Regions from separate parts of the Delftia sp. WSY_22 genome, predicted to be linked through region 2. Evidence: riboswitches for the same ligand, from Rfam matches in the RefSeq annotation. Region 2 holds a riboswitch; the other holds the start of a gene.
The links. Region 2 has a riboswitch for S-adenosylhomocysteine ahead of ahcY (adenosylhomocysteinase). Riboswitches for the same ligand answer to the same signal wherever they lie in the genome.
Positions count from the first base shown of each region.

Region 1: linked by a shared signal. The riboswitch ahead of metH (methionine synthase) and the one ahead of ahcY (adenosylhomocysteinase) in region 2 are both predicted to bind S-adenosylhomocysteine.

Region 1 is NZ_JBICKN010000027.1:224,505-239,211, reverse strand. It holds gene ACF8NF_RS15265 (MFS transporter) at 1-653, shown strand, start outside; gene ACF8NF_RS15260 (C4-dicarboxylate transporter DctA) at 955-2,298, shown strand; gene ACF8NF_RS15255 (GntR family transcriptional regulator) at 2,295-2,981, shown strand; gene ACF8NF_RS15250 (glycerophosphodiester phosphodiesterase family protein) at 3,153-4,496, shown strand; gene metH (methionine synthase) at 4,599-7,355, opposite strand; S-adenosyl-L-homocysteine riboswitch at 7,383-7,509, opposite strand; gene ACF8NF_RS15240 (FadR/GntR family transcriptional regulator) at 7,787-8,608, shown strand; gene ACF8NF_RS15235 (transporter substrate-binding domain-containing protein) at 8,605-9,411, shown strand; gene ACF8NF_RS15230 (amino acid ABC transporter permease) at 9,443-10,171, shown strand; gene ACF8NF_RS15225 (amino acid ABC transporter permease) at 10,168-10,821, shown strand; gene ACF8NF_RS15220 (amino acid ABC transporter ATP-binding protein) at 10,808-11,554, shown strand; gene ACF8NF_RS15215 (zinc ribbon domain-containing protein) at 11,627-11,986, opposite strand; gene fmdA (formamidase) at 12,033-13,262, opposite strand; gene urtE (urea ABC transporter ATP-binding subunit UrtE) at 13,299-13,988, opposite strand; gene urtD (urea ABC transporter ATP-binding protein UrtD) at 14,009-14,707, opposite strand, start outside.
Region 2 is NZ_JBICKN010000056.1:66,774-81,480, reverse strand. It holds gene kdpA (potassium-transporting ATPase subunit KdpA) at 7-1,713, shown strand; gene kdpC (potassium-transporting ATPase subunit KdpC) at 1,785-2,519, shown strand; gene kdpB (potassium-transporting ATPase subunit KdpB) at 2,523-4,607, shown strand; gene ACF8NF_RS23615 (TorF family putative porin) at 4,690-5,565, shown strand; gene ACF8NF_RS23610 (sensor histidine kinase KdpD) at 5,600-8,305, shown strand; gene ACF8NF_RS23605 (response regulator) at 8,317-9,051, shown strand; S-adenosyl-L-homocysteine riboswitch at 9,059-9,143, shown strand; gene ahcY (adenosylhomocysteinase) at 9,214-10,644, shown strand; gene ACF8NF_RS23595 (TlyA family RNA methyltransferase) at 10,802-12,004, shown strand; gene metF (methylenetetrahydrofolate reductase [NAD(P)H]) at 12,027-12,854, shown strand; gene ACF8NF_RS23585 (septal ring lytic transglycosylase RlpA family protein) at 12,932-13,828, shown strand; gene ACF8NF_RS23580 (23S rRNA (adenine(2030)-N(6))-methyltransferase RlmJ) at 13,835-14,707, opposite strand.

The sequences.
Region 1 (14,707 bases), on a different contig from region 2:
AGGAAATGCAGGCCGCGCAGGCCAGCGGCAAGGCGCGCCAGATCGGCATCATGGAGATGCTGCGCACGCATGCGCGCGAGACGCTGGTGGGCATGGGCCTGGTGGTCACGGCCACGGTGTCCATCTACATCACCTTCACCTATCTGGTGACCTATGCCACGGTGACGCTGAAGCTGCCCATGCGCGATGCCTTCATGGTGCAGATGGCCGGCGCCGCGCTGATGGTGGTGATCATGCCGTTCTTCGGCGCCCTGTCGGACCGCGTGGGCCGCCGCATGCTGACCATCGGCTCGCTGATCGGCTACCTGGTGGTGCTCTACCCGCTGTATGCCTGGCTGACCGACGGCCCCACGGTGCAGAAGCTGCTGATCACCCAGCTGGTGGTCTGCGTGTTCGTGGCCGTGTTCTTCGGCGTGTTCAGCACGGTGATGGCCGAGCTGTTCCCGCCCCAGGTGCGTTCGGCCGGCATGTCCATGGCCTACAACGTGGCGGTGATGATCTTCGGCGGCTTCGCGCAGTTCATCGTGACCTGGCTGATCCGCTCCACGGGCTCGCCCATGGCGCCGGCCTTCTATGTGATGTTCGGCGTGACGCTGGGCCTGCTGGCGGCCTTCTTCATCAAGGACCGCGCGATGGAGCGCAACCTGCGCTGATCCCCCCCGGGCGGCGCGCCCTGCGCCGCCCTCGCGCATGCCCCGGCACGGGGCCTGCACAGCCTTGCCGCACGCCGCGCGCACCATGCGCGGGCATGCCGGCCCCCGCCCTGCACCACGGCGGGGAGGCCCGCCCGCATCTGCCGATTTCATGCAGAAAAAGTCAGGGCTGAACTTCTCTGGAGTGCCGCAAATCCGCAGGGAATACCCTCTGCTGGCACGCGTTTCGCTTGTCTACATTCTTGCATGCAAGTTGCAGAGCCACTTGCATACAAGATTCCACAACTTGCGAAAGACGACTATGCGCCGCTTTGCCAGATCACTGTTCGGACAGGTGGTGATCGCACTCATCCTGGGTGTGCTCGCCGGAATATTGGCCCCTGAATGGGCCGTGAAACTCAAGCCCCTGGGCGATGGCTTCATCAAGCTCATCAAGATGATCATTCCCGTGCTGGTGTTCTGCGTGGTGGTGCACGGCATCGCGGGCGCGGGCGACCTCAAGCGCGTGGGCCGGGTCGGCGTCAAGTCGCTGATCTACTTCGAGGTGCTGACCACCATCGCCCTGGTGCTGGGCCTGGTGCTGGCCTTCGTGTTCCAGCCCGGCGCGGGCATGAACGTGGACCCGAGCAAGCTCGACGCCTCGGCCATGAGCGCCTATGCCAGCAACGCCGACAAGCTGACCAGCGGCGGCACGGTGGACTTCCTGATGAAGCTCATCCCCACCACCGTGGTGCAGGCCTTTGCCACGGGCGACGTGCTGCAGGTGCTGCTGTTCGCCGTGCTGTTCGGCTGCGCACTGACCATGCTGGGCGAGCGCGGCGCGCCCGTGCATGCGCTGATCGACACGCTGTCGAACGTGCTGTTCAAGATCATGGGCATCCTCATCAAGCTGGCGCCGCTGGGCGTGCTGGGCGCCATCGCCTTCACCGTAGGCCAGTACGGCATAGGCTCGCTCAAGCAGCTGGGCATGCTGGTGCTGCTGTTCTACGTGGCGGTGATCTTCTTCGTCTTCGTGGTGCTGGGCCTGGTGATGCGCTTTTCGGGCTTCAGCCTGATCAAGCTGCTGCGCTACCTGCGCGAGGAGCTGATGGTGGTCTTCGCCACCACCTCCTCGGACAGCGTGCTGCCCCAGATCATGGCCAAGCTGCGCAACCTGGGCGTGCGCGACTCCACCGTGGGCCTGGTGATTCCCACGGGCTACTCGTTCAACCTGGACGCCTTCTCCATCTACATCACGCTGGCGGCCGTGTTCATCGCCCAGGCCACGAACACGCCCATCGGCATGGCCGACCTGCTGACCATCCTGGCGATTGCGCTGGTGACCTCCAAGGGCGCCCACGGCGTGCCGGGCTCGGCCATCGTGGTGCTGGCGGCCACGCTGCATGCGATTCCGGCCATCCCCGCCATCGGCCTGGTGCTGGTGCTGTCGGTGGACTGGTTCATGGGCATTGCCCGCGCGCTGGGCAACCTGATCGGCAACTGCGTGGCCACCGTGGCCATCGCGGCCTGGGAAGGTGACATCGACCGCGAGCGCGCCCATGCCGTGCTCAACGGCCTGGCCGACAATCAGGGGCCCGACGCCGAGCCCTCCGGCGCCGCCGCCGTCCCCGCAACCGTGACTCCTGCCCACCCTGCAACGCAATGACACCTGTAAGCCCCCAGCACATCGCCGAGCGCGTCGTCGAAGCCATCCTGGCCCAGAAACTGGCGCCCGGCGAACGGCTGGGGGAGCAGGAGCTGGCCGACAACTTCGAGGTCAGCCGCACCATGGTGCGCGAGGCGCTGATGCAGCTGCAGGCGCGCGGCTTCGTGCAGGTGCAGCCCCGGCGCGGCTGGTACGTGGTCCAGCCCTCGGCCGAGGAGGCGCAGGACGCCTTCGCGGCGCGCCGCATCATCGAGACCGGCATCCTGGGCGAGGCCGGGCGCCCCCTGCAAAGCGTGATCGGCCAGCTGCGCCGCCACATCGCCCAGGAGCAGGAGGCCATTGCGGGCGCCGACGCCGCCACGCGCGCCTTCCTGCTGGCCGACTTCCACGTCTGCCTGGCCGAGCAGATGGGCCACCGGCTGCTGGCGCTCACCCTGCGCGACCTCACGGCGCGCACCACGCTGGCGGCCACATTGTTCCAGTCCACCCACAGCGCCAGCCAGTCCTGCGCCGAGCACGAGCGCATCGTCGAGGCCCTGGAGCGCGGCGACACCGAGGGCGCCAAGGCCCTGCTGCTGGAGCACATCGGCACGGTGGAGCGTTCGCTGGAGATCCGCCCGAGCGAGGCGCCCGACGCCGGCGACCGCCTGCGTGCCACGCTGGCGCCCCTGTTCGGGGGATAACCCTGTGTCGGTGGGTCGGCAAATTTCCACCGACCGTCGCTAAAACGCCAATCCGGGCCCTACGGAGCGCACTGTCATGGTGCCGACACGGCTCACTGCATACGCTGCTGAGCTGGCGCATTGCGCGCCGTTCATCAACCCACCACTGCTTCGGATATGACCCAACGTCCTATGTCCTTTTCCCGCACTCCCCTGCTCGCGTCCCTGTGCGCGGCTGCAGTCCTCACGGCCTGCGGCGGCGACGGCGGCTCGTTCTACCTCACGCTCGACGGAAAGCAGCCCCAGGTGATCGCCCACCGCGGCTTCTCGGGCAAGTTCCCGGAGCAGACGCGCATGGCCTACGAGGCCGCCGCCGACGCGGGCGCGGACATGCTCGAACTCGACATGCACATGACGAAGGACTGCCAGCTGGTCGCCCGCCACAACGCCTGGCTCAGCGACAGCACCAACGTGGCCGACGTGGCCAAGACCAATGCCGAAGTGGCGCGCCGCCAGCGCACTGCGGCCGGCGTGCTGGTCAACGTGAAGTACCCCGCCGTGCCTGCCAACGGCCCCTCGCAATACCTGAGCGACCAGCTCGATGCCAACGATCCCAAGTCCGTGCTCAAGGCCCTGGTGGTCGATGGCGAGGACCACCGCAACGACTGGTCCATCAGCGACTTCACGATGCAGGAGCTGCGCAGCTGGCTGGGCGGCACGATCCTGGACAACCGCAGCGAGCGCCCCACCGAGTGGAACGGCAAGCTGCCCCTGATCAGCGCCCAGGACGTGCTGGACATCGCCGCCGCCAAGGGCAAGGCCCTGGGCCGCACCATCCCCGTCTACGCCGAGACCAAGAACCCGTACTGGAACAACCAGCAGGCGATCGCCAACGGCTGCGGCGCGCCCGGCTCGCGCCCGTTTGAAGACGCGGTGATCAAGCTGCTGGACCAGAACAAGCTCAACGCCAAGGATTCGCCCATCTACATCCAGAGCTTCGACCCGGCCAGCCTCAAGTACCTGCGCCAGGCCGGCATGAAGGCCAAGGGCGTGCAGCTGATCGACGGCAACGACTTCAATCTGCGCGACGGCTCCATGGTCTACATCACCAACGATGAATGGACCTTCATCAGCGGCCGCCCCTACAGCTGGACCCTGGCCGGCGACGCGCGCACCTTCGCCACCATGCTCACGCCCGCAGGCCTGGCCGAGATCAAGACCTATGCCGACGGCATCGGCCCCTGGAAGCCCCAGGTCCTGGCCCACTCCGTCGTGCCCTACAAGGACGGCGCCGGCCTCAAGGACGTGAACACCGTCAAGGACACGGGCCTGATCCGCGACGCCCACAAGGCCGGCCTGATCGTGCACAGCTTCACCTTCCGCAACGAGCCGGGCCGCCTGGCCGGCCTGTACAAGGGCGACCCCGTGCAGGAATACCTGGCCTACTACCGCCTGGGCATCGACGGCGTGTTCACCGACTTCACGGACACGGCCGTTGCGGCGCGCAAGGCGTACAACAAGGAAATCGGGCTCTGATCGAGCGCTGAATGCCGCTGCGGCGGCGTCCATAAAAAAGCCAGGGCACGCCCTGGCTTTTTTCTTGCAACGCGCGGCACCAGTCCGCGCGGACAAACGTTCTCACCCCAGATTCGGCGCCAGCAACCGGCGCAGTTCCTCGATGTCCATGCCCCGGCGCGCGGCCATGTCGGCGAGCTGGTCCTCGCCGATCTCGCCGACGTTGAAGTAGACGGAGTCGGGGTGGCCGATGTAGAAGCCGCTGACGCTGGAGGCCGGGTTCATGGCCAGGCTTTCGGTCAGGGTCATGCCGATCTCGTCGGCCTTGAGCACCGCGAACAGGTCGGTCTTGGCGCTGTGGTCGGGGCAGGCCGGGTAGCCGGGCGCGGGGCGCACGCCCTTGTACTGTTCCTTGATCAGCGCTTCGTTGCTGAGGTCCTCGTCGGGCGCATAGCCCCACAGGTCCTTGCGCACGCGCTGGTGCAGGCATTCGGCGAAGGCCTCGGCCAGGCGGTCGGCCAGGGCCTTGAACATGATGCCGGAGTAGTCGTCCAGCGCGTCCTGGAACTCCTTGTCCTTCTTCTCGGCGCCGATGCCGGCCGTGACGGCGAACAGGCCCGCGTAGTCCTGGATGCCCGATTCCTTGGTGGCCACGAAGTCGGACAGGCAGCGGCTGGGGCGCATCACGGGCTGGCCATCCGGGCCTTCCACCATCTGCTTTTCGGTCTGCTGGCGCATGCCGTACCAGGTCATCAGCACCTGGCTGCGTGATTCGTCGGCGTAGAACTCGATGTCATCGCCCACGCGGTTGGCAGGGAACAGGCCGATGGCGCCGTTGGCCTGCAGCCAGCGGCCTTCGATGATCTTCCTGAGCATGGCCTGGCCGTCGGCCAGCACCTGGCGGGCCTGCACGCCCACGATCTCGTCGTCGAGGATGGCCGGATAGGGGCCTGCCAGGTCCCAGGTCTGGAAGAACGGGCCCCAGTCGATGTATTCGGCGATCTCGGCCAGGTCGAAGTTGCGGAACACGCGCCGGCCCAGGGCGCGCGGTGCCACGGGTGCCTGGGAAAAGTCCACGGGCGTGGCGTTGGCGCGGGCCTTGTCCAGCGGCCACAGCGGCGTCTTCTTCTTGTTGGCGTGCTGGGTGCGGACCTTGTCGTAGTCGGCCTGGATCTCGGCCAGGTAGTTGCCCTTGTTCTCGCCCAGCAGGCTCTGGGCCACGCTGACGCTGCGCGAGGCATCGGGCACGTAGACCACGGGGCCTTCGTACTTGGGCGCGATCTTGACGGCGGTGTGCACGCGCGAGCAGGTGGCGCCGCCGATCAGCAGCGGAATCTTCTTGATGCGGAAGTAGTCGTCCTTGTGCATCTCGCCGGCGACGTACTGCATCTCTTCGAGGCTGGGCGTGATCAGGCCCGACAGGCCGATGATGTCCGCGCCCTCGGCCTTGGCCTTGGCCAGGATCTCGTGGCAGGGCACCATCACGCCCATGTTGATGACCTCGAAGTTGTTGCACTGCAGGACCACGGTGACGATGTTCTTGCCGATGTCGTGCACGTCGCCCTTGACGGTGGCGATGACGATCTTGCCCTTGCTGGACACGTCCAGGCCCGCCGCTTCCTGCTGGCGCTTTTCCTCTTCGATGTAGGGCACGAGGTGGGCCACGGCCTGCTTCATCACGCGCGCCGACTTGACCACCTGGGGCAGGAACATCTTGCCGGCGCCGAACAGGTCGCCCACGATGTTCATGCCGTCCATGAGCGGGCCTTCGATCACGTGCAGCGGGCGGCCGCCGCCCTGCACCACAATCTGCTGGTAGGCCTCTTCGGTGTCGACGACGATGAAGTCGGTGATGCCGTGCACCAGGGCGTGCGACAGGCGCTCGCCCACGGTCTTCGGGTTCTCGGGCGTGCCGCGCCATTCGAGCTTCTTGCTGTCGTCCTTGGCGGCGCCCTTGGCGGCGTCGGCAATCTCCAGCAGGCGTTCCGCAGCGTCAGGGCGGCGGTTGAGCACCACGTCTTCCACGCGCTCGCGCAGTTCGGGCTCCAGGTCGTCATAGACGCCGACCATGCCGGCGTTGACGATGCCCATGTCCATGCCCGCCGAGATGGCGTGGTAGAGGAACACGGTGTGGATGGCCTCGCGCACGGGGTCGTTGCCGCGGAAGCTGAAGCTCACGTTGGAGACGCCGCCCGAGACCTTGGCGCCGGGCAGGTTCTGCTTGATCCAGCGCACGGCCTCGATGAAGTCCACGGCGTAGTTGTCGTGCTCCTCGATGCCGGTGGCCACGGCGAAGATGTTGGGGTCGAAGACGATGTCCTCGGGCGGGAAGCCCACCTCGTCCACCAGGATGCGGTAGGCGCGCTCGCAGATCTCGATCTTGCGCTGGTAGGTGTCGGCCTGGCCCTTCTCGTCGAAGGCCATGACCACGGCGGCCGCGCCGTAGCGCTTGATCAGCCGGGCCTGGCGCTTGAATTCATCCAGGCCTTCCTTCATGGAGATGGAGTTGACGATGCCCTTGCCCTGCAGGCAGCGCAGGCCGGCCTCGATGACCTCCCACTTGGAGCTGTCCACCATGACCGGCACCTTGGCGATGTCGGGCTCGGAGGCGATGAGGTTCAGGAAGCGCACCATGGCGGCCTTGCTGTCCAGCATGGCCTCGTCCATGTTCACGTCGATGACCTGGGCGCCGTTTTCCACCTGCTGGCGCGCCACGGACAGCGCTTCCTCGTACTGCTCGTTGAGGATCATGCGCGCAAAGGCCTTGGAACCCGTGACGTTGGTGCGCTCGCCCACGTTGACGAACAGCGTGCCCTCGCCGATGGTCACCGGCTCCAGGCCGGACAGCTTCATGGGAGGGGGAGTGAAAGAGGACGACATCAAGCTCACCTGCAAAAACGGCATGGCAACAGGTGAGCGTCGTTGGCACCGTGGGCGCGGTCCGGCCGGGAACCTGCACCTGGCCCAAGCCTGACGCGGCACGCGATCCGGTGTACGGATGGGCGGGTGCCGCGCTGCAACGCTCCTCGGGCCAAAGCCCGGGATTCTACGGCGGCTGGCGGCGGCCTGCAGTGCGGGTTTTACGCCCGCATTCGGGGCAGGCCTGCACAAAGCCATGCGGCACTGCACCAAAGCGCGGCAGCGCGGGCCGCTGGCGGCGCCTTCGGGACGGATTGTCTATGCCCCATCGCCCCGGATTCTTTGCAGCGCCTGAGGACAACGCTCCTTTTTTTGCATCTGGCACGCAATTCGCTATCTGCTGGGTACGTGGTCTGACCAGTCAGGCCAAAACCCTCCACCCGCGCCAGCCCATGCAAAGCATTCCGATCTCGATGGCCCAGACGCTGCAGCAGCACATCCTGAGCGGCCACTACCCCGGCGGCAGCCAGCTGCCGCCGCAGCGCGAGCTGGCCCGGCAGCTGGGCATCAGCCGCGCTTCGCTGCGCGAGGCGCTGTCCATGCTGGAGGCCCTGGGCCTGGTCGAGATCCAGCCGGGCAAGGGCGTGCGCATCAACGGCCCGCACAGCGGCCGTGCACGCATGCACCGCGCCTATGCCACCCCGGCGCTGGGCACGCTGTCGCCGCGCCAGCTGATCGAGCTGCGCCTGGTGCTGGAGCCCGGCTGGGCCGCGCTGGCGGCCGTGCGCGCCGACGACAGCGGCCTGCGCCAGCTGCAATGGACCCAGTCCCAGCTGGCCCACGCCCTGGACCGCAGCGACCTGCTGGCCGCCGCCGACGCCGATCTGCAGTTCCACCTGCTGCTGGCCCAGCTGTCGGGCAACCCGGGCCTGGTGGCCATGGCGCGCCAGCTGGAGCTGGCCATCAGCCACAGCCTGCGCCTGCCCTTTGCCTGGAGCGGCGCCGACGACCAGCCGGTGCGCGAGCACGACGCCATCGTGCAGGCCGTCTGCGCAGGCGATGCGCCGGGTGCGGCGGGTGCCATGCGCGCCCACCTGCTGTCGGCTGCCAGGCGCAGCGGCATCGATCTCGACACACCGGACGACGCGGCGGCGCCCGACGCGACGGCGCCCGACGCAACGGCGCCCGATACATCTGCGCCCGATACATCTGCGCCCGACCCTGACCCGCTTTCCTTTCGCCTCACCCCACCTTCCGAAGGAGCTTTCGCATGACTTCCCCCCTGACACCCCGCCGCGCATTCATCCGCACCGCCCTGGCGGCCGCCACCCTGGCCGCTGCCGGCCTGGGCGGCGCCGCCCATGCCGACATGCTGGCCAACATCCAGAAGGCCGGCGTGCTGCGCGTGGCGATTCCGCAGGACTTCCCGCCCTTCGGCTCGCTGGGCACCGACCTGAAGCTGCAGGGCTATGACATCGACATGGCGGCCCTGGTGGCCCAGGAGCTGGGCGTGAAGGTGGAGCTGGTGCCCGTGACCAGCACCAACCGCATCCCCTTCCTGACCACGGGCAAGGCCGACATCGTCATCTCCAGCCTGGGCAAGAACGCCGAGCGCGCCAAGGTGATCGACTTCACCCAGGCCTATGCACCCTTCCCCAAGAGCGTCTATGGCCCCAAGGACATGAGCATCAAGGCCCCTGCCGACCTGGCCGGCAAAACCGTGGGCGTGACGCGCGGCTCCACCGAGGACCTGGCCCTCACGCAGGTGGCGCCGGCCTCGGCCACCATCAAGCGCTACGAGGACAACAACGCCACCGCGCAAAGCTATCTGACGGGCCAGGTGCAGCTGGTGACGCTGGGCAACATCGTGGCCAACGCCGTGAACGAGCGCACCAGGCTGCGCCAGCTGGACGTGAAGTTCGCGGTCGAGGACACGCCCTGCTACATCGGCGTGGCCAAGGGCGAGCCGGCGCTGCTGCAGAAGGTGGACGCCATCATCACCAAGCTCAAGGCCGACGGCCGCCTGACCAGCCTGTCCCAGCGCTGGATGAAGATGCCGCTGCCCGCCACCCTGTAACCGCTGCGCCCCTGTTCCCGGAAATCCTTCCATGGCCTATCAATTCGACTTCGGCGCCGTGTTCGACTACAGCGGCCTGCTGGCACAGGGCGCGGGCTTCACGCTGGCGCTGACGGCGGCGGGCGCCGTGCTGGGCGGCGCCATCGGCGTGGCCGGCGGCGTCAGCCGCGCCTGGCGCATTGCGCCGCTGCACTGGCTGTTCAAGGTGTACGTGGAGGGCATACGCAACACGCCCTTCCTGGTGCAGCTGATGTTCGTGTTCTTCGGCCTGCCTTCGCTGGGCGTGCAGATCAACGAATGGCAGGCCTGCCTGCTGACCACGGTGATCAACCTGGGCGCCTACATCACCGAGATCGTGCGCGCCGGCATCCAGGAGACGCCGCGCGGCCAGCTGGAAGCCGCTGGCGCGCTGGGCATGGGCCGCTGGGCGGTCTTCCGCCATGTGGTGCTGCGCCCTGCGCTGCAGCGGGTCTGGCCCTCGCTGAGCAGCCAGATCGTGATCGTGATGCTGGGCACCTCGGTGGTCTCGCAGATCGCGGCCCAGGACCTGACGTTTGCGGCCAACTTCATCCAGTCGCGCAACTTCCGCGCGTTCGAGACCTACCTGGTGGTGACGGCGGCGTACTTCGTGCTGGCCCTGGCACTGCGCCAGTTGCTGGCCTGGATAGGCCAGCGCTTCGTGGTGGGCCGCCGCACGCCGCGTGCAGCCAGGCCCGCTGCACCTGCTGCACCTGCGACCACTGCCGGAGACGCCGCATGATTGCCGACATTCCCCTGCTGCCCATCCTGGCCAAGCTGGCCGAGGGCCTGCTGGCCACGCTGGCGCTGTCGCTGCTGGCCTTCGTGCTGGGCGGCGCCACCGGATTGCTGGTGCTGTTCGCCCGCGTGGGCCGCAGCCTGAACCTGCGCCGCCTGGCCAAGGCCTATATCCAGGCCTTCCAGAACACGCCGCTGCTGATGCAGATGTTCATCGTGTTCTTCGGCTCGTCCATGGCCGGCCTGGACATCTCGCCCTGGACGGCGGCCGCCATCGGCCTGACGCTGTACACCAGCGCCTACCTGGCCGAGGTCTGGCGCGGCTGCGTGGAGGCTATCCCCCGCGGCCAGTGGGAAGCCTCGTCCAGCCTGGCCATGGGCTACCTGCAGCAGATGCGCCATGTGGTGCTGCCGCAGGCGCTGCGCCTGTCGATAGCGCCCACGGTCGGCTTCTCGGTGCAGATCATCAAGGGCACGGCCGTGGCCTCGATCATCGGCTTCAGCGAGCTGACCAAGCTCGGCTCCATGCTGGCCAACGCCACCTTCCAGCCCTTCCTTATCTACGGCCTGGTCGCCGCAGGCTACTTCCTGCTGTGCTGGCCCCTGTCCCTCTACGCATCCCATCTGGAGAAGAAACTCTATGCCGCTCGTTGATGTGCGCGCCGTTCACAAGCATTACGGCAACAACCATGTGCTCAAGGGCGTGGACCTGAGCGTGGACAGCGGCCAGGTGGTCGCCATCATCGGCCGCAGCGGCTCGGGCAAGAGCACGCTGCTGCGCTCCATCAATGGGCTGGAGGCCATCCAGTCCGGCCAGATCGTGGTGGACGACGCCGTGCTCAAGGGCTCGGAGGGCAGCGCGCCCTCGCCCGCCCAGCTGCGCGCGCTGCGCCTGAACGTGGGCATGGTCTTCCAGCAGTTCAATCTGTTCCCCCACCTGACGGCGGGCGAGAACGTGGCCCTGTCGCCCACCGTGGTCAAGGGCGTGAAAAAGCCCGAGGCGGCGGCGCTGGCGCGCCAGATGCTGGCCAAGGTCGGCCTGGGCGACAAGTACGACAGCTACCCCGACCAGCTCAGCGGCGGCCAGCAGCAGCGCGTGGCGATTGCTCGCGCGCTGGCCATGCAGCCCAAGGTGCTGCTGTGCGACGAGATCACCTCGGCCCTGGACCCGGAGCTGGTCAACGAGGTGCTGGCCGTGGTCAAGCAGCTCGCCGCCGAGGGCATGACGCTGATCATGGTCACGCACGAGATGCGCTTTGCCCGCGACGTGGGCGACCAGCTGGTGTTCATGCACCAGGGCCTGATCCACGAAAGCGGCCCGGCCAAGCAGCTGTTCGCCAACCCGCAGACGCCGGAGCTGGCCGGCTTCATCGGCGCCGTGCATTGAGCGGGACGGCCAGGCAGGACAAAGGCCCGCGTCGCGGGCCTTTTTTGCATCGGTGCGGCGCAGGGGCCGCGGTCAGTGGCTGATCATCCAGGGCCGCTTGGTCGGGAAGGTCTTGGCGCCGTTGGGCGCCGTGACCGTGGAGCCGCGCTTGCTGGCGCCGCTGCAGCAGCCGCAGCCCGAAGGGTGGCGCATGCGCGCATAGCTGCCCTCGGCCACATCGCGTGAGCGCCTGGGCTCGTGCCGGGCGCGTTCGTTGGTGTCGTGGGCGCGGCGCTGCTCGGGGCTGGTGCAGGCCAGGCGCGGCGCGCTGACGAAGACGCGGGGCGAGGCCGCCTCGCAGCTGGGGCAGGGCGCGGGCTCGTTGCGCTGCGAGAGGCTGCGCAGCGCGTCGAAGCCGCCGCATGCGGTGCAGTGGTAGTCATAGGTGGGCATGGGCGGCCTCTGGCGGATGGTGGATGGCGGGTGTCGTATGCCGGGCTTACTTGTCCTGGGCGATGGGCAGGTCCACCCCGCCCGTGATGATCTTCTGTGGTCCCTCGGCCGTGGGATTGATGTCGAAGTCGAAGATCTCCGTGGGCAGCCACAGCGTGGCGCAGGCATTGGGCACGTCCACCACGCCGCTGATGTGGCCCTGCACGGGCGCCGTGCCCAGCAGCGAGTAGGCCTGGGCACCGCTGTAGCCGAATTTCTTCAGGTACTCGATGGCGTTCAGGCAGGCCTGGCGGTAGGCCACGGTCACGTCCAGGTAGTGCTGCTTGCCCTTTTCGTCCACCGAGATGCCTTCGAAGATCAGGTAGTCCTTGTAGTTGGGCGTCATGGGGCTGGGCTTGAAGATGGGGTTTTTGATGCCGTACTTGGCCATGCCGCCCTTGATCAGCGAGACCTTCATGTGCACCCAGCCGGCCATCTCGATGGCGCCGCAGAAGGTGATCTCGCCATCGCCCTGGCTGAAGTGCAGGTCGCCCACGCTCAGGCCCGCGCCGTCCACGTAGACGGGGAAGAACACGCGCGAGCCGCGCGAGAGGTCCTTGATGTCGCAGTTGCCGCCGTGCTCGCGCGGCGGCACGGTGCGCGCGCCTTCGGCGGCGGCCTTGTCGCGCGCCTCGCCCTGCATCTGGCCCATGTGGGCAGTGCTGGCGTTGGGCGGGTTGGCCAGGCCGGGAATGCGGTCGGGGTCGGTGGCGATGAGGCCGGTCTCGCGCTCATTCCAGCTGGCCAGCATCTTGGGGTCGGGCAGGCAGCCGATCAGGCCCGGGTGGATGAGGCCTGCGAAGTTGACGCCGGGGATGTGGCGGCTCTTGGTGAACATGCCGTGGAAGTCCCAGATGGACTTCTGGGCCAGCGGGAAATGCTCGTCCAGGAAGCCGCCGCCGTTCTGCTTGGAGAAAAAGCCGTTGAAGCCCCAGAGGCTGTCGTCGCGCGCGCCGATGTCCAGCAGGTCCACCACCAGCAGGTCGCCGGGCTGTGCGCCCTTGACGCCCACGGGGCCGGACAGGAAGTGGACGGTGGACAGGTCCACGTCGCGCACGTCTTCGGCGCTGTCGTCGTTCTTGATGGCGCCGCCGGTCCAGTCATAGGTCTCCAGCTTGAACTCCGCGCCCGGCTCCACCCAGACCGCCATGGGAATGTCGGGATGCCAGCGGTTGTGCACCTGCGGGTTGTCGTAGGGGGACTGGTTGAGATCGACCTTGATCAGGGTTTCGGCCATGGTGTGCTCCTTGCGATGGCAGTGGGAAAAAACGGATCAGACGGAGAGGTAGGACTTGATGCGCTGCTCGTCGGTATCTGCTCTGGCCGTCTCATGGACCAGGCGCCCGCCCTCGATGACGAACAGCCGGTCGGCCACATCCATGGCGAAGGAAAGCACCTGCTCGCTGACCACGATGGTGATGCGGCGCAGCTTGCGGATCTCGTTGAGCGCCTTGGCGATGTCCTTGATGATGGAAGGCTGTATGCCCTCGGTGGGCTCGTCCAGCAGCAGCACCTTGGGGTCGGTGACCAGGGCGCGCGCAATGGCCAGCTGCTGCTGCTGCCCGCCCGAGAGGTTGCCGCCCTTGCGCCGGCGCATGTCCCAGAGCACGGGGAACAGGACGTAGATGTCGTCGGGCACCTGGCGCGTCTTCGCGTTCTCCAGGCCCGTCTGTATGTTCTCTTCCACGGTCAGCGTGGGGAAGATCATGCGGCCCTGGGGCACGTAGGCAATGCCCTTGGCCACGCGCCGGAAGCTCTCGTCCTTCGTGACGTCCTGGCCGGCCACGGTGATCTGGCCGCTCTTGGCGGGCATGACGCCCATCAGGCTTTTGAACAGCGTGGTCTTGCCCATGCCGTTGCGGCCCATGATGGCCACGGTTTCGTTCTCCCGGCCCTCGAAGCTGATGCCGTGCAGCGCCTCGCTCTGGCCATAGGCCACGTACAGATCCTTGACTTGCAGCATGTGAATTCCTTGTGCGTGCCTCAGTGGCCGAGGTAGACGTCGATGACCTTGGGGTCGGCCTGCACCTTGTCCATGGGACCCTCGGCGAGGATCTTTCCCTGGTGCATGACGGTGACCTTGTGCGCGATGCGCGCCACGAACTCCATGTCGTGCTCGATGACGATGACGGAGCGGTTCTTGCAGATGCGCTGCAGCAGCTCGGCCGTCAGCTCGCGCTCGCGGGCGCTCATGCCGGCGATGGGCTCGTCCAGCATCAGCAGCTCGGGCTCCTGCATGAGCAGCATGCCGATCTCCAGCCACTGCTTCTGGCCGTGGCTGAGCAGGCCGGCCTCGGTGTCCAGGCGCTCGTCCAGGCCGATGTCGGCGGCCACGGCCTGCACGCGATCGCGCACCGCCTCCGTGCACTTGAAGGCCAGCGCGCCGAAGACCGAGCGGCCTTGCGGGTAGGAGACCTCCAGGTTCTGGAAGACCGACAGGTTCTCGTAGATGGACGGCGTCTGGAACTTGCGCCCGATCCCCAGGCGCACGCGCTTGTGCTCGGCCATGCGCGTGAGTTCCTCGTTCTTGAACTTGATGCTGCCGGCCGTGGCGCGGGTCTTGCCGCAGATCAGGTCCAGCAGCGTGGTCTTGCCCGCGCCGTTGGGGCCGATGATGACGCGCAGCTCGTTCCTGTCGATGTACAGGTTCAGCGCGTCGATGGCCTTGAAGCCGTCGAAGGA
Region 2 (14,707 bases):
ACCGCCATGTGGTTGACCTGGATGGAATATGCACTGGTGCTGCTGCTGATGACGGCGCTGGCCGTGCCCATGGGGCAGTGGCTGGCACGCTGCTTCACGAGTGAGCACCATGCCTGGATCGAGCGGCTGAGCTTTCGCGCCCTGGGCGTGAACCCGGCCGAGCGCATGGGCTGGCAGCGCTACGGGCTGGCGCTGCTGCTGTCCAACGGCGCCATGCTGCTGCTGGGCTATGCGCTGCTGCGCCTGCAGGGCTGGATGCCGCTCAATGCGCTGAGCAATGCGGCGCAGACACCGGACCTGGCCTTCAACACGGCCGTGTCCTTTGTGACCAATACCAACTGGCAGGCGTATTCGGGCGAGAGCAGCCTGTCCAACGCCACGCAGATGGTGGCCATCACCTTCATGATGTTCGCTGGCGCGACCACGGGCGTGGTCGCCGCGGCGGGTGTCATCCGCGGCCTGGCGCGCTCCAGTGCCTCGGACCTGGGCAACTACTGGGTGGACTATGTGCGCATGCTCTGGCGCGTGATGCTGCCGCTGAGCTTTGTGGTGGCCCTGGTCTATGTGTGGCAGGGTGTGCCTCAGACGCTGGATGGCCAGGTCTGGGCGACGACGCTGGAGGGCGCTCGCCAGCAGATTCTTCTCGGCCCCGTGGCCAGCCTGGAGAGCATCAAGCACATCGGCACCAACGGTGGCGGCTTCTTCGGCATGAATGCTGCCCATCCGTTCGAGAACCCCACGCCGCTGACCAACGCATTCCACATCCTGGGCATGCTGCTGATCCCGTCGGCGCTGACCTATGCGCTTGGCTCCATGCTGCTGCGCCGTCGCCAGGGCTGGGTGCTGTTCGGCGCCTGCCTGGTGATGTTCGTTGGCTTTCTGGCGCTGGTGTTCACGGCCGAGCAGGCCGGCAATCCGCTGCTCACGGCCGCAGGTGCCGACCAGCAGATCAGCGCCACCCAGCCGGGCGGCAACATGGAGGGCAAGGAGCTGCGCTTCGGCATCGCCGATACGGCGCTGTTCGTGACCACGACCACGGCCGCGACCACGGGCTCGGTCAATGCCATGCATGACTCGCTGACGCCCCTGGGCGGGCTGGTGCCGCTGGCGCAGATGATGCTCAACTGTGTGTTCGGCGGCGACGGCGTGGGCCTGATCAACCTGCTGCAGTACGCCATCCTCACGGTTTTCCTGGCCGGCATGATGATCGGCCGCACGCCCGAGTTCCTGGGCAAGAAGATCGAGGCGCGAGAGATCAAGCTGGTGATGCTGGCCGTGATGGCGCACCCGATCTCCATCCTGGGCTTCACGGCGTTGGCTGCGGTCTGGCCCGACACCATGGCCAGTCTGACCAACCGGGGGCCGCACGGCTTCTCGGAGGTGCTCTATGCCTATGCCTCGGGCACGGCCAACAACGGTTCGGCCTTTGCGGGCCTGAATGCGAACACGCCGTTCTTCAACACCACCATCGGCCTGGCCATGCTGGCTGGCCGCTATCTGACACTGCTGCCCATGCTGGCCCTGGCCGGCAGCCTGGCGGCCAAGCCCACCGTGCCTGCGGGGCCGGGCACCTTCCCGACGGCCACGCCGCTGTTCATGGGCTTGCTGGTCTTCGTGGTGGTAGTGGTCGGTGGACTGACCTTCCTGCCTTCGCTGGCCCTGGGTCCTGTGGTCGAGCAACTGCAGATGCTGTCAGGACAGGTCTATCCCTGAGCACCCCTGAGCCCGTTTTTTTCCTGGCCGCCTGCTGTGCCTGACACAGCAGCGCGGCGGAGGTTTCCGAAATGCAAGTTCAAACACACACTTCCGGCCCGTTGCCGGTGCTGCGCACCGATGCGCAGGTTCCATCCCAGACCGATGCCGGCGGGCTGCGCTCGCTGTTCGGCCCCAGCCTGCGGTCGGCGCTGTTCGTCGCCGTGGTCACGGGCTTGGCGTATCCGCTGGTCACCACGCTCGTGGCCCAGGCCGCGTTTCCCAAGGCCGCCAATGGCAGCCTGATCACGCGCCAGGGCTCGGTCGTGGGCTCGGCCCTGATCGGGCAGGAGTTCGCTTCGCCCCGTTATTTCCAGGGTCGGCCCAGCGCCACCACGGCGCCGGATCCCGACAAGGCCGATGCCACGGTGGCCGCGCCCTACAACGCCGCGCTGTCGGCTGCCACCAACCAGGGGTCGACCCACGCGGCGCTCAAGGAGTCCGTGGCGGCGCGCGTGGCGGCCTACCGCGAACTCAATGGTCTTGCGGCAGATGCCGCTGTGCCTGTGGATGCCGTGACGGCCTCGGCCTCCGGCCTGGATCCGCACATCTCTGTGGCCAATGCCGAGCTGCAGCTGTCGCGCGTGGCACGCGAGCGCCAGCTGCCTGTGGCCAAGGTCCAGGAACTGCTGCGCCAGCAGATGCAGCCGCGCGTTCTGGGCCTGCTGGGTGAGCCGCGCGTGAACGTGCTGCAGTTGAATCTGGCGCTGGACGATCTCTCGGCCGCGACGCTGCAGCCTGCGGCAGCCAATGCCGCCAAGGAGTAAGCCATGTCGCGCAAAACTGCTTTGTCCCTGTTCGATCCTTCGCTGGTGCGCCAGGCGCTGGGTGACTCCATCCGCAAGCTGGCACCGAGCGCGCAATGGCGCAACCCGGTGATGTTCGTGGTCTATCTGGGCGCCATCTTCACCAGCCTGCTCTGGGCCCAGGCCCTGGCGGGCGAGGGCGAGGCGCCTGCGGGCTTCATCCTGGCCATTGCGCTGTGGCTGTGGTTCACCGTGCTGTTCGCCAATTTTGCGGAGGCGCTGGCCGAGGGGCGCAGCCGCGCCCAGGCCGCGAGCCTGCGCAGCATGAAGCGCAGCACGGTCGCCAAGAAGCTGGAGCAGGCCAGCTACCAAAGCCGCTGGCATCCCGTGGGTGCGGAAGAACTGCGCTCGGGCATGTGGGTGCTGGTCGAGGCCGGCGACACCATACCGCTGGACGGCACGGTGATCGAGGGCGTGGCCTCGGTGGACGAGAGCGCCATCACCGGCGAATCGGCCCCCGTGATCCGCGAGGCCGGCGGCGACTTCTCTTCGGTCACCGGCGGCACGCGCGTGCTGTCGGACTGGCTGGTGGTGCAGATCACCGTGAACCCCGGCGAGTCCTTCCTGGACCGCATGATCTCCATGGTGGAGTCGGCCCGCCGCCACAAGACGCCCAACGAACTGGCGCTGACCATCTTGCTGGTCGGACTGACGCTGCTTTTCCTGCTGGTCATCGTCACGCTGCGGCCCTATTCGGCCTTTGCGGTGGAGCTGACGGGCAGCGGGCAGGTCGTGGGACTGACGGTGCTGGTCGCCCTGCTGGTGTGCCTGATCCCGACCACCATCGGCGGCCTGCTGTCGGCCATTGGCGTGGCAGGCATGAGCCGCATGATGCAGGCCAACGTGATCGCCACTTCGGGCCGCGCCGTGGAGGCGGCCGGCGACGTGGACGTGCTGCTGCTGGACAAGACCGGCACCATCACGCTGGGCAACCGCCAGGCCAGCGAATTCCTGCCCGCTCCCGGCGTGACGGCCGCGCAGCTGGTCGATGCGGCGCAGCTGGCATCACTGGCCGACGAGACACCCGAGGGCCGCAGCGTGGTCGTGCTGGCCAAGGAAATGCATGGCCTGCGCGAGCGTGACCTGGCAACCCTGCATGCCGTCTTCGTGCCCTTCACGGCCCAGACGCGCATGAGCGGCGTGGACATGCCGCAGCCCGACGGCGGCACGCGCAGCCTGCGCAAGGGCGCGGCCGACGCCGTGCGTCGCCACGTCGAAGCCATGGGCGGCAAGTTCCCGCCCGCCATGCTCAAGGTGGTGGAGGATGTGTCGCGGCGCGGCAGCACGCCGCTGGTGGTGGCCGATGGCGCCCGCGTGCTGGGCGTGATCGAGCTCAAGGACGTGGTCAAGCACGGCATACGCGAACGCTTTGCCGAGCTGCGCCGCATGGGCATCAAGACCGTGATGATCACGGGCGACAATCCGCTCACGGCCGCCGCCATTGCGGCCGAGGCCGGCGTGGACGACTACCTTGCCGAAGCCACGCCCGAGGACAAGCTGCGCCTGATCCGCGAACACCAGGCCGCAGGCCGGCTGGTGGCCATGACCGGCGACGGCACCAATGACGCACCCGCCCTGGCCCAGGCCGACGTGGCCGTGGCCATGAACAGCGGCACCCAGGCGGCCAAGGAAGCCGGCAACATGGTGGACCTGGACAGCAACCCGACCAAGCTCATCGAGGTCGTGGAGACCGGCAAGCAGATGCTGATGACGCGCGGCGCGCTGACCACCTTCAGCGTGGCCAACGACGTGGCCAAGTACTTCGCCATCATCCCGGCCGCCTTCGTGGGCACGTATCCGCAGCTGTCGGCGCTCAATGTCATGGGACTGGCCAGCCCGGGCTCGGCCATCCTGAGCGCCGTGATCTTCAACGCGCTGATCATCATCGTCCTGATACCGCTGGCCTTGCGTGGCGTGCCCTACCACGCCATCGGCGCCTCGGCCCTGCTGCGGCGCAACCTGCTGGTCTACGGGCTGGGGGGCCTGGTCGTCCCCTTCATCGGCATCAAGCTGATCGACATGCTGCTGGTGGCTTTCGGCCTGGCCTGATCTTTGGCGGCAAGCCTGCCCGCCCGGGCAGGCACCGCCTTGCTTTCTCTGTACAAAAACCAAGATGAAATCCGCTTCTTCCATGACGGCCGCTTGTGCCGTCCCCCGCTTCTTCCCCCGTGCCTCACTGGCTGCACTGCTGTCGCTGGCGGCTGCGTCCTGCCATGCCCAGGCCGAAACCTCTCCCGTCAACGCTGCCAGTGCCGATGCCCAGCAATCGCCCGCACCCGCCTACGCGCTCACCGGCAGCGTGGCGCTGCTCAGCGACTACCGTTTCCGTGGCATCTCGCAAAGCTGGATGGGGCCGGCGCTGCAGGGCGGGCTGGAGCTGTCGCTGCCGCGCGGCGCCTACCTGGGCGTGTCCGGCTCCAGCGTGTCGCGCCACAGCTATCTGGACGGCCGCGCGCTGGAGCTGGACCTGTACGGCGGCTGGCGCACCGAGCTGCTGCCGGGCTGGACGGGCGACATCGGCCTGCTGCACTACAACTACCCCGGCGCGCGCGTGCCCCGCGGGGATGGCAGCGGCGGCGTGCGCTACGACACCACCGAGGCCTATCTGGGCGTCACCCACGGCGGCTTCAGCGCCAAATGGTCGCTGGCGCTGACGCCTTACTTCGGCCTGCGCGACAGCACGGCGGCCACGGCCTTTGCCGAGGCACTTCCCGGCAGCGGCAGCTCACGCGGCAGCAGCTATCTGGACCTGAACTACCAGCATCCGTTGGGCGACTGGGCGGTGCTGGGCCTGCATGCCGGCCACACGCAGGTGCGCAACTACAGCGAACTGTCGTACGCCGACTGGCGCGTCTCGCTGGCCCGCAGCTGGGGGCCATGGACGGCCACGCTGGCCTGGGCCGGCACCTCGGCCGACACGCGCTACTACCGCGCGGCCAATGCGGCAGGCCAGATGCAAAGCCTGGGCCGCAGCGGCTGGGTGCTGTCGCTGTCGGCGGCGTTCTAGTGTGGGAGCACGCTCTGGTGCTAGGCTGAGAACCATGCCCATTTCGTCCTCTGCCGAGCCGGCGCCGCCTGGTCTGCCGCGCCCCGATCCCGACGCCCTGGTCGCGCGCCTGCGCCATGAGCGGGCGCAGGAGGGGCGGGGCAAGCTGCGCATCTACTTCGGATCGAATGCAGGCGTGGGCAAGACCTACGCCATGCTGGCCGCCGCCCAGCGCGAACGCCAGGGGGGCCGCGAGGTTCTGGTGGGACTCGTGGAAACCCATGGCCGCAAGGAAACGGCGCAGCAGCTGCATGGCCTGGAGCAACTGCCGCTGCGCGAGCTGCCGCACCAGGGACGGACGCTGCGCGAGTTCGACCTGGATGCGGCGCTCGCGCGGCGTCCGCGCGTGCTGCTGCTCGATGAACTGGCGCACAGCAATGCGCCAGGCTCACGCCATCCCAAGCGCTGGCAGGACGTGCAGGAACTGCTGGACGCAGGCATCGATGTCTGGACCACGATCAACGTGCAGCACCTGGAAAGCCTGAACGACGTGGTGGGCGGCATCGTCGGCATCACGGTGCGCGAGACCGTGCCCGACCAGATCTTCGACGATGCCGACGAGGTCATCGTCGTCGACATCTCGCCCGACGAGCTGCTGCGCCGCTTGAAGGACGGCAAGGTCTACATGATGGAGCAGGCCGAGCGGGCCTCGCGCAACTTCTTCAGGCGCGGCAACCTGCTAGCGCTGCGCGAGCTGGCACTGCGCCGCACGGCCGACCGCGTGGACGAGGACATGCGCGACTACCGGCGCGAGCGCTCCATAGGCACGGTCTGGCCTGCGCGTGAGCGCCTGCTGGTGGCCGTGGCAGGGCACGCGGGCGACGACGCCCTGGTGCGCCAGGTGGCGCGCATGGCACGCCGGCTGGATGCTGGCTGGATGGTGGTGTACGTGGACGCGCCCCAGCGCCAGCACCGCCCACGCAGCGTGCAGGCCGCCGTGCTCAAGACCCTGGCCCTGGCCGCGCGCCTGGGGGCCGAGACGGCCACGCTGCCGGGCGCCGATGTGGCCGAGGCCCTGGTTGCCTTCGCGCGCGAGCGCAACGCCAGCCGCCTGGTGCTGGCCCAGCCGCCGCGCCCGGCATGGTCGCCCTGGCGCTGGTGGGGCCGCAGCCTGCCCGACCGCATCGTCCAGCTGCATCCCGACATCGACGTGCTGGTGCTCTCCGGGGGCTCCAGCGCGGCCCGGACCGAGGCCGCGCCTGCCGCACCGCTGCGGCGCAGGCCGCTGCCCTGGAAGGGCTATGCCGGCGTGACCCTGGCCTGCTTGACCGCCACGGTGCTGGCCGAGCAGCTGCTGCGCATCTTCGACCCGGCCAACGTGGTGATGCTGTTCCTGCTCATCGTCGTGCTGTCTTCGTTGCGCTGGGGGCGTGGCCCGGGCGCCTGGGCGGCGCTGCTGTCGGTACTGTGCTTCGACTTTTTCTTCGTGCCCCCGCGCGGATCCTTCCATGTCAACGACACGCAGTACCTGTTCACCTTCGTGCTGATGCTGGGCGTGGCCCTGGTCTGCGGCCAGCTCATGGCGCGGCTGCGCCACGAGGCGCGCGTGGCGGCCGAGCGCGAGCGGCGCGCGGGCGCCCTGGCGCGGCTGGCGCGCGACCTTTCGGGCGCGCTCACGCAGGAGCAGGTGGTGGAGATTGCGCTGAGCACGGTCTCGGGCGTGTTCGACGCCCAGGCCGGGCTGCTGTTGCCCGATGCCGACGAGCGCCTGCGCCCCGCCGGCGGCGGCTCCTGCCCCATGGACGACAGCATTGCGCGCTGGGCCATGGACCACGGCCAGCAGGCCGGCCAGGGCACGGACACGTTGCCGGCCGCGCCGGCCCGCTACGTGCCGCTGGCGGCGCCCGTGCGCATGCGGGGCGTGCTGGTGCTGCAACTGCGTGCGCCCCAGCGCCTGGAGGTGCCCGAGGAGCAGCGCCTGCTGGAGGCCTGTGCCAGCCAGGTGGCGCTGGCACTGGAGCGTCAGCACTTCGTGGCCGTGGCCCAGCAGACCCAGATCGCCATGGAGGGCGAGCGCATGCGCAACACCTTGCTGTCGGCCGTCTCGCACGACCTGCGCACGCCGCTGACCACCATCCTGGGCGCGGCCGAGGCCGCGCAGCGCCATGTGCCGCCGGGCGGCGCAGCCGACATGCTGGAGCAGGTCCGCATCCAGGCCCAGGCCATGCAGCGACTGGTGGAGAACCTGCTGGACATGGCGCGCCTGCAGCAAGGCGGCGTGCACCTGCAGCGCGAATGGCTGCCGCTGGATGAAGTGGTCGGCAGCGCGCTGCGCCAGATGCGCGCGCGCCTGCACGAGCATCCCGTGAGCACCGACGTGCCCGCCAGCCTGCCGCTGCTGCAGCTCGATGCCGTGCTCATGGAGCGCGTGCTGGTCAACCTGCTGGACAACGCCGCCAAGTACACGCCGGCCGGCACGCCGCTGACCATCCACGCACGCGAACAGGACGGCGAGGTGCTTGTGGCCGTGCAGGATGGCGGGCCCGGCCTGCCGCCACACCTGCCCGTGGAGACGCTGTTCGAGCCCTTCACGCGCGGCACGGCCGAGTCCACCGTCTCGGGCATAGGCCTGGGGCTGGCGCTGGTGCGCAGCATTGTCGAGGCCCATGGCGGGCGCATCGAGGCCGCTGCCGCGCGCCCAGGCCCCGGCACCGTGTTCACGCTGCGCTTTCCGGTGCCGGAGCAGCCATTGCTCGATTAGAGTCTTGCGCCATGAGCACGCCCACCAACCGCATCCTGATGATCGAGGACGACCCCGGCATCCGCCGCTTCGTGCGCCTGGTGCTGGAGGACGAGGGCTGGCAGGTCTTCGAGGCCGACAGCGCGCGCCGGGGCCTGATCGAGGCGGCGAGCCGCCAGCCCGATCTGGTCATCCTCGACCTGGGCCTGCCGGATGCCGACGGCAAGCAGGTTCTCACCGAGCTGCGCGGATGGTCCTCCGTTCCCGTGCTCGTGCTCTCCGCGCGCGAGCGCGAGGACGAGAAGGTGGCCGCCCTGGACGCCGGCGCAGACGATTACCTGGTCAAGCCTTTCGGTGTGCCCGAGCTGCTGGCCCGGCTGCGCGTGATGCTGCGCCGCCGCCAGCAACTGGGGCCCGCAGGCGGCGCAGTTGCATCCAGCCAGGTGCACTTCGGCCAGGTGCAGGTGGACCTGGCCACGCACGAGGTGCGGCGTGCGGGCCAGCCGGTGCACCTCACGCCCATCGAATTCCGCCTGCTGGCGGCGCTGATCGCCGCCCAGGGCCGTGTGATGACCCACCGCCAGCTGCTGCTGCAGGTCTGGGGACCCGAATACCTGGGCCGTGCCCATTACCTGCGCGTGCACATGGCCAATCTGCGCCAGAAGATCGAGGACGAGCCGGCCCAGCCGCGCCACCTGGTGACCGAGCTGCAGGTGGGCTACCGGCTTGTGGGGCTGGGCGGTGAGGCATCCCCGGGATCGGTATAATCAGCGCCTCTCCGAGGAGCGTTGCAGCAGGCCCATTCACCAGATGCGGTCTGCGAGGCTCGGAGTCATACCTGCAACGACGCTCGCCCACGCTTTCTGTGCGGTGAGCTTTTTTTCGTCTCCCGCAGAACGTGGTTTTTCATTCATCTTTTGGAGAAAACCATGAACGCTGCTGTTCGTCCCGTTTCCGCCGACACGGCCATCGCTGACATTTCCCTCGCCGCCTGGGGCCGCAAGGAAATCCTGATCGCCGAAACCGAAATGCCCGGCCTGATGGCCACGCGCGAGGAATTCGCCGCGGCGCAGCCGCTCAAGGGCGCGCGCATCGCCGGCTCGCTGCACATGACCATCCAGACGGCCGTGCTGATCGAGACGCTCAAGGCCCTGGGCGCCGACGTGCGCTGGGCCTCGTGCAACATTTTCTCGACGCAGGACCATGCCGCCGCCGCCATCGCCGCCACGGGCACGCCCGTGTTCGCCATCAAGGGTGAATCGCTGGCCGACTACTGGGACTACACCCACCGCATCTTTGAATTCGGCGCCGCCGGTACCGAAGGCGAAGGCCCCAACATGATCCTGGACGACGGCGGCGATGCCACCATGCTGCTGCACCTGGGCATGCGCGCCGAAAAGGACCTGTCCGTGCTGGACAACCCCGCCTCCGAGGAAGAGAAGATCGCCTTCGCCGCCATCCGCGCCAAGCTGGCCCAGGACCCCACCTGGTATACGCGCAAGAGCGCCCACATCATCGGCGTGACCGAAGAGACCACCACCGGCGTGCACCGCCTCAACGAGATGTCGGCCAAGGGCACGCTGAAGTTCCGCGCCATCAACGTCAACGACTCCGTCACCAAGAGCAAGTTCGACAACCTCTACGGCTGCCGCGAATCGCTGGTGGACGGCATCAAGCGCGCCACCGACGTGATGATCGCCGGCAAGGTCGCCGTGGTGGCCGGCTACGGCGACGTGGGCAAGGGCTGCGCCCAGGCGCTGCGCGCGCTGTCGGCCCAGGTCTGGGTCACCGAGATCGATCCCATCAACGCCCTGCAGGCCGCCATGGAAGGCTACAAGGTCGTGACCATGGAGTGGGCGGCAGACAAGGCCGACATCTTCGTGACCACCACCGGCAACCGCGACATCATCCGCCACGAGCACATGGTGGCCATGAAGAACGAAGCCATCGTCTGCAACATCGGCCACTTCGACAACGAGATCGACGTCGCCTCCATCGAGCAGTACCAGTGGGAAGAGATCAAGCCCCAGGTGGACCACATCACCTTCCCTGACGGCAAGAAGATCATCCTGCTGGCCAAGGGCCGCCTGGTGAACCTGGGCTGCGCCACCGGCCACCCCAGCTTCGTGATGAGCGCCTCGTTCGCCAACCAGACCATCGCCCAGATCGAGCTGTTCACCAAGCCCGATGCCTACGAGGTCGGCAAGGTCTACGTGCTGCCCAAGATCCTGGACGAGAAGGTTGCCCGCCTGCACCTGAAGAAGGTCGGCGCCATGCTGACCGAGCTGACGGACGGCCAGGCTGCCTATATCGGCGTGAGCAAGCAGGGTCCCTACAAGCCCGAAACTTATAGGTATTAAGCACCCCCTGAGGCGCTGACGCGCCTTCCCCCTCTCTACCCGCTTCGCGGGGGAGGGGGACGACGCCCTCGCTGCGGGGCGGCCCTTGCTTGGCGTCCCTGAGTTGGGTCGCGCCGGTTTCGGGCATTAGTCAACTGAGATTTCCTGGAGCGACGCTATGCGCGCAGATGTATTTTTGGTGGAAGCCGGCCATGCGGCCACGCGCTCGCAGGCGCAGCGGCTGATTGCGGGTGGCGTGCAGTGGCGCATGACGCCGTTGACGCCGTGGAAGAAGGTCGCCAAGAACGGTGACGAGATTCCCGCAGGTGCCGAGCTGCAGTTGCTGGACGGGGCCGAGGCCCGGTTCATCTCGCGCGGCGGGCTGAAGCTGGAAGGCGCGCTGGCGGCCACCAAGCTGTCGGTGGACGGCCTGCGCTGCCTGGACGTGGGCCAGAGCACGGGCGGTTTCACCGACTGCCTGCTGCAGGCAGGCGCCGCCCAGGTCATCGGCGTGGACGTGGGCCATGGCCAGCTGCATGACCGGCTGCGCTCGGATGCGCGCGTGATCTGCGTCGAAGGCGTCAATGCCCGCGCGGTGACGGCCGAGGGCCTGCAGGAGGCCTGCGAGGAAGTGCTGTCCGAACGCTGGGAAGAAGATCCCGACGACAACGACACCCAGCCCGTGGCGCCCTATGCCTGGATGCGCAACGGCGGCGTGGTCGACGAGGACTACGACGACAGCGACGACGCCAAGGAAAACGAGATCGAGGCCTTCAAGGCCGAGCGCGCGGCCAAGGGCAAGGCGCGCGATGAGGGCACGGTGGCCACGCAGCGCCGCCGCCGCGCCGAGTTTGCCGACGTGGACATCACGCCGCAGTTCGACTTCGTCACGGGCGATCTGTCCTTCATCTCTCTGACCCTGGTGCTGCCGGCCGTCACGCGCCTGCTCAAGCCGCATGGCCAGCTGCTGATGCTGGTCAAGCCGCAGTTCGAGCTGCAGCCGGGCCAGGTCGGCAAGGGCGGCATCGTGCGCGATGCGGCCCTGTTCACCGAGGTGGAGCAGCGCATCCGCACCTGCCTGGGCGAGCTGGGCCTGGAGGTCAAGGGCTGGATGGAGTCGGCCATCGAAGGTGGCGACGGCAACCGCGAATTCTTCGTGCATGCCCAGCAGGCGGCCGTGGTGAAGGAGCCAGAGCAGCCTGAAACGCAGGACGACGACGAGCCCCGCTCGGCCGTGAAGGCAGCTCCTAAGCCGGCCGCGCCTAAGCGCGTGTCCCGCACCGTGCTGCGCGAGCAGCGCAACGAGCGTGTGATCGACACCAGCACCGAGTTCGGCGTGCCCGGTCCGGGCCGCGCCAAGCTGCGCAAACGCAACGAATGAAACACTGAGCAGCGAGTCTTACATGAGCTTTCCGATCAGCTTCGAGTTCTTCCCGACCAAGACGCCCGAGGGCGCGACCAAGCATGTTCAGGTGCGCAAGAACCTCTATGCGCGCAAGCCCCAGTTCTGCTCCGTCACCTATGGCGCGGGCGGCTCCACGCAGACGGGCACCTTCGCCATGGTGCGTGACATCCAGAACGAAGGCGTCAGCGCGGCATCGCATTTCTCCTGCGTGGGCGCCACGCACGACAAGGTGCGCGCCGAACTGCAGGAGCTGAAGGCCATGGGCGTGCGCCGCATCGTCGCGCTGCGCGGCGACCTGCCCAGCGGCTATGGCCTGGGTGGCGAATTCCAGTACGCCAGCGATCTCGTGGAATTCATCCGCCGCGAGTTCGGCGACTGGTTCCACATCGAGGTGGCGGCCTACCCGGAGGTCCATCCGCAGGCGAAATCCCCACAGTCCGATCTGGATGCGTTTGCGGCTAAAGTGCGCGCTGGCGCGGATTCCGCGATCACCCAATATTTCTACAATGCCGACGCCTACTGCCGTTTCGTTGATGCGGCGCGCGGCATGGGGCTTGATGCACCGGTTGTTCCCGGCATCATGCCCATCACCAGCTCTACGCAGCTGATGCGCTTCTCGGACGCCTGCGGCGCCGAGATCCCGCGCTGGATCCGCCTGCGTCTGCAGGCTTACGGAGATGACACGGCGTCCATTCGCGCCTTCGGCCTTGATGTCGTGTCCCGTCTATGCGAGCAGTTGCGCAGCCAGGGCGCTCCCGGGCTGCACTTCTATACGATGAACCAGAGCGTCGCCACGCTGGAAATCTGCGATCGATTGGGCCTTTGAGCGCGTAGCCACTGCGCCGGCCCCGGGCGACCCTCTAGAACTTGGGAACGGTCAGGCGTTCCCTGGAGGTTTTGCCCATGGATCGTGGTTTTCGACGCCTGCACTGGCGCTGGCTGGCCATGTGCGCCATCACCGCCACCCTGGCCGGCTGCGCGCCGGCTCCCGTGGCACAAAGCGATGCCGAGTCCGGCGCCCTGACCGCAGGTGCGGCGGCAATGGATGAAGGCCAGACGCCAGCGGCCGTGCCCTCGGCCGGCAAGCGCGGTGGCCGCACATCGCGGGCCGCGCAGCCGGCCAGCAAATCCCCGGATGCCAAGCCCTCCGAGTCGGCCTCGCCCGAAGACAGTGCCGAGGCTCCCTCCAATCCCGACTTCGCCCTCGTGCCCTCGCGCGACAGCGACCAGCAAGGCCTGGCCTCCTGGTATGGCCCGGGCCTGCATGGCCGGCTGACCGCCAGCGGCGAGCGTTTCGACAAGGAAGAATTGACGGCCGCGCACCGCAGCTTTGCCTTCGGCAGCCGCGTCTGCGTGCGCAGCGCCGCCACGGGCAAGACAGTGGTGGTGCGCATCAACGACCGCGGGCCGTTTGCGCCTGGCCGCGTGATCGATCTGAGCCAGGCCGCAGCGCAGGAGCTGGGCATGGTCGGCCTGGGCATCAAGCCCGTGGAGCTGTGGCAGCTCGACGATGGTGAGCAGGAATGCCCCGAAACCCTGGTCACGGCCAGGAAGGCCAAGTCCATCGAGAAGACGCAGCAGGCCAAGGCACAGGCACAGACAACACAGGCACGGACCCGGGTTCATGCCAAGGCGCCGGTGCGTCCGCGTGTCCAGGCCAAGGCGCCTGCCCCCAGGCCCAATGCACGCACGGCCGTGGCCAGCCGTGCCGTCCCTGCCGACAAGCCGGTGGCGAAGGCTGCGGCGCCCGCCGCTGCCTCGTCCACCGCAGTGGCCTCTGCGGCCTCGAACGCGCGCTGAACGGGTTCAGCCGCCGGATTCGAGCGTGAAGGCCGCGTTCTCGTCCTGACCGAGCAGCTTGACCAGCTGCGGCATGGCCGGCTTGAGCTGTTCCTTGAGATTGAACGGCGGATTGATCAGGAACATGCCGCTGGCCGGCAGGCCGCCGCGCTCCGAGGTCTTGTTGCTCTTGACCGTGAGCTCCACATGCAGCCAGCTCCTGCCGGCCTTGGTGGTCATGGTCTTCAGGCGGCGCGGCAGATCGTGCGCCTCGGGGCGCGGGATGATCGGATACCAGAACGCATACGTGCCTGTGGCAAAGCGCTTGAGGCTGTCAGCCGCCATGTCCAGCACCTTGGCGTAGTCGCTCTTGAGCTCGTAGCTGGGGTCGCACAGCACCAGGGCTCGGCGCGACGGCGGCGGCAGGAATTTCTTGATGCCCTCGAAGCCGTCCTCGTGCAGCACGGCCACCTGGCGGCCCGCTTCGAGCTGGGCAATGTTGCCGGCCAGCGAGCGCATGTCGGTGGGATGCAGCTCGAAGACCTTGAGCTTGTCGCGCTCCTGCACGCGCAGCAGGGACTGGATGATGAACGGCGAGCCCGGATAGTTGCGCAGCTGCGCTCCCTGGTTGAAGGAACGCACCGAGGCGATGTAGGCCTGCAGCACCGGGGCCAGCTCGGACTCCTTGGCCTGGGCCAGGCGCAGGATGCCGTCTGCGGCCTCGCCGCTCTTGTTGGCATAGTCGCCATCCAGACGGTACAGGCCGGCGCCGGCGTGCGTGTCCAGCACCGTGAGGGCGGCCTCCTTCTGGAGGAGGTATTGCAGGGTGGCGATCAGCACGGTGTGCTTGAGCACATCGGCATGGTTGCCTGCATGGAAGGCGTGGCGGTAACTGAACAT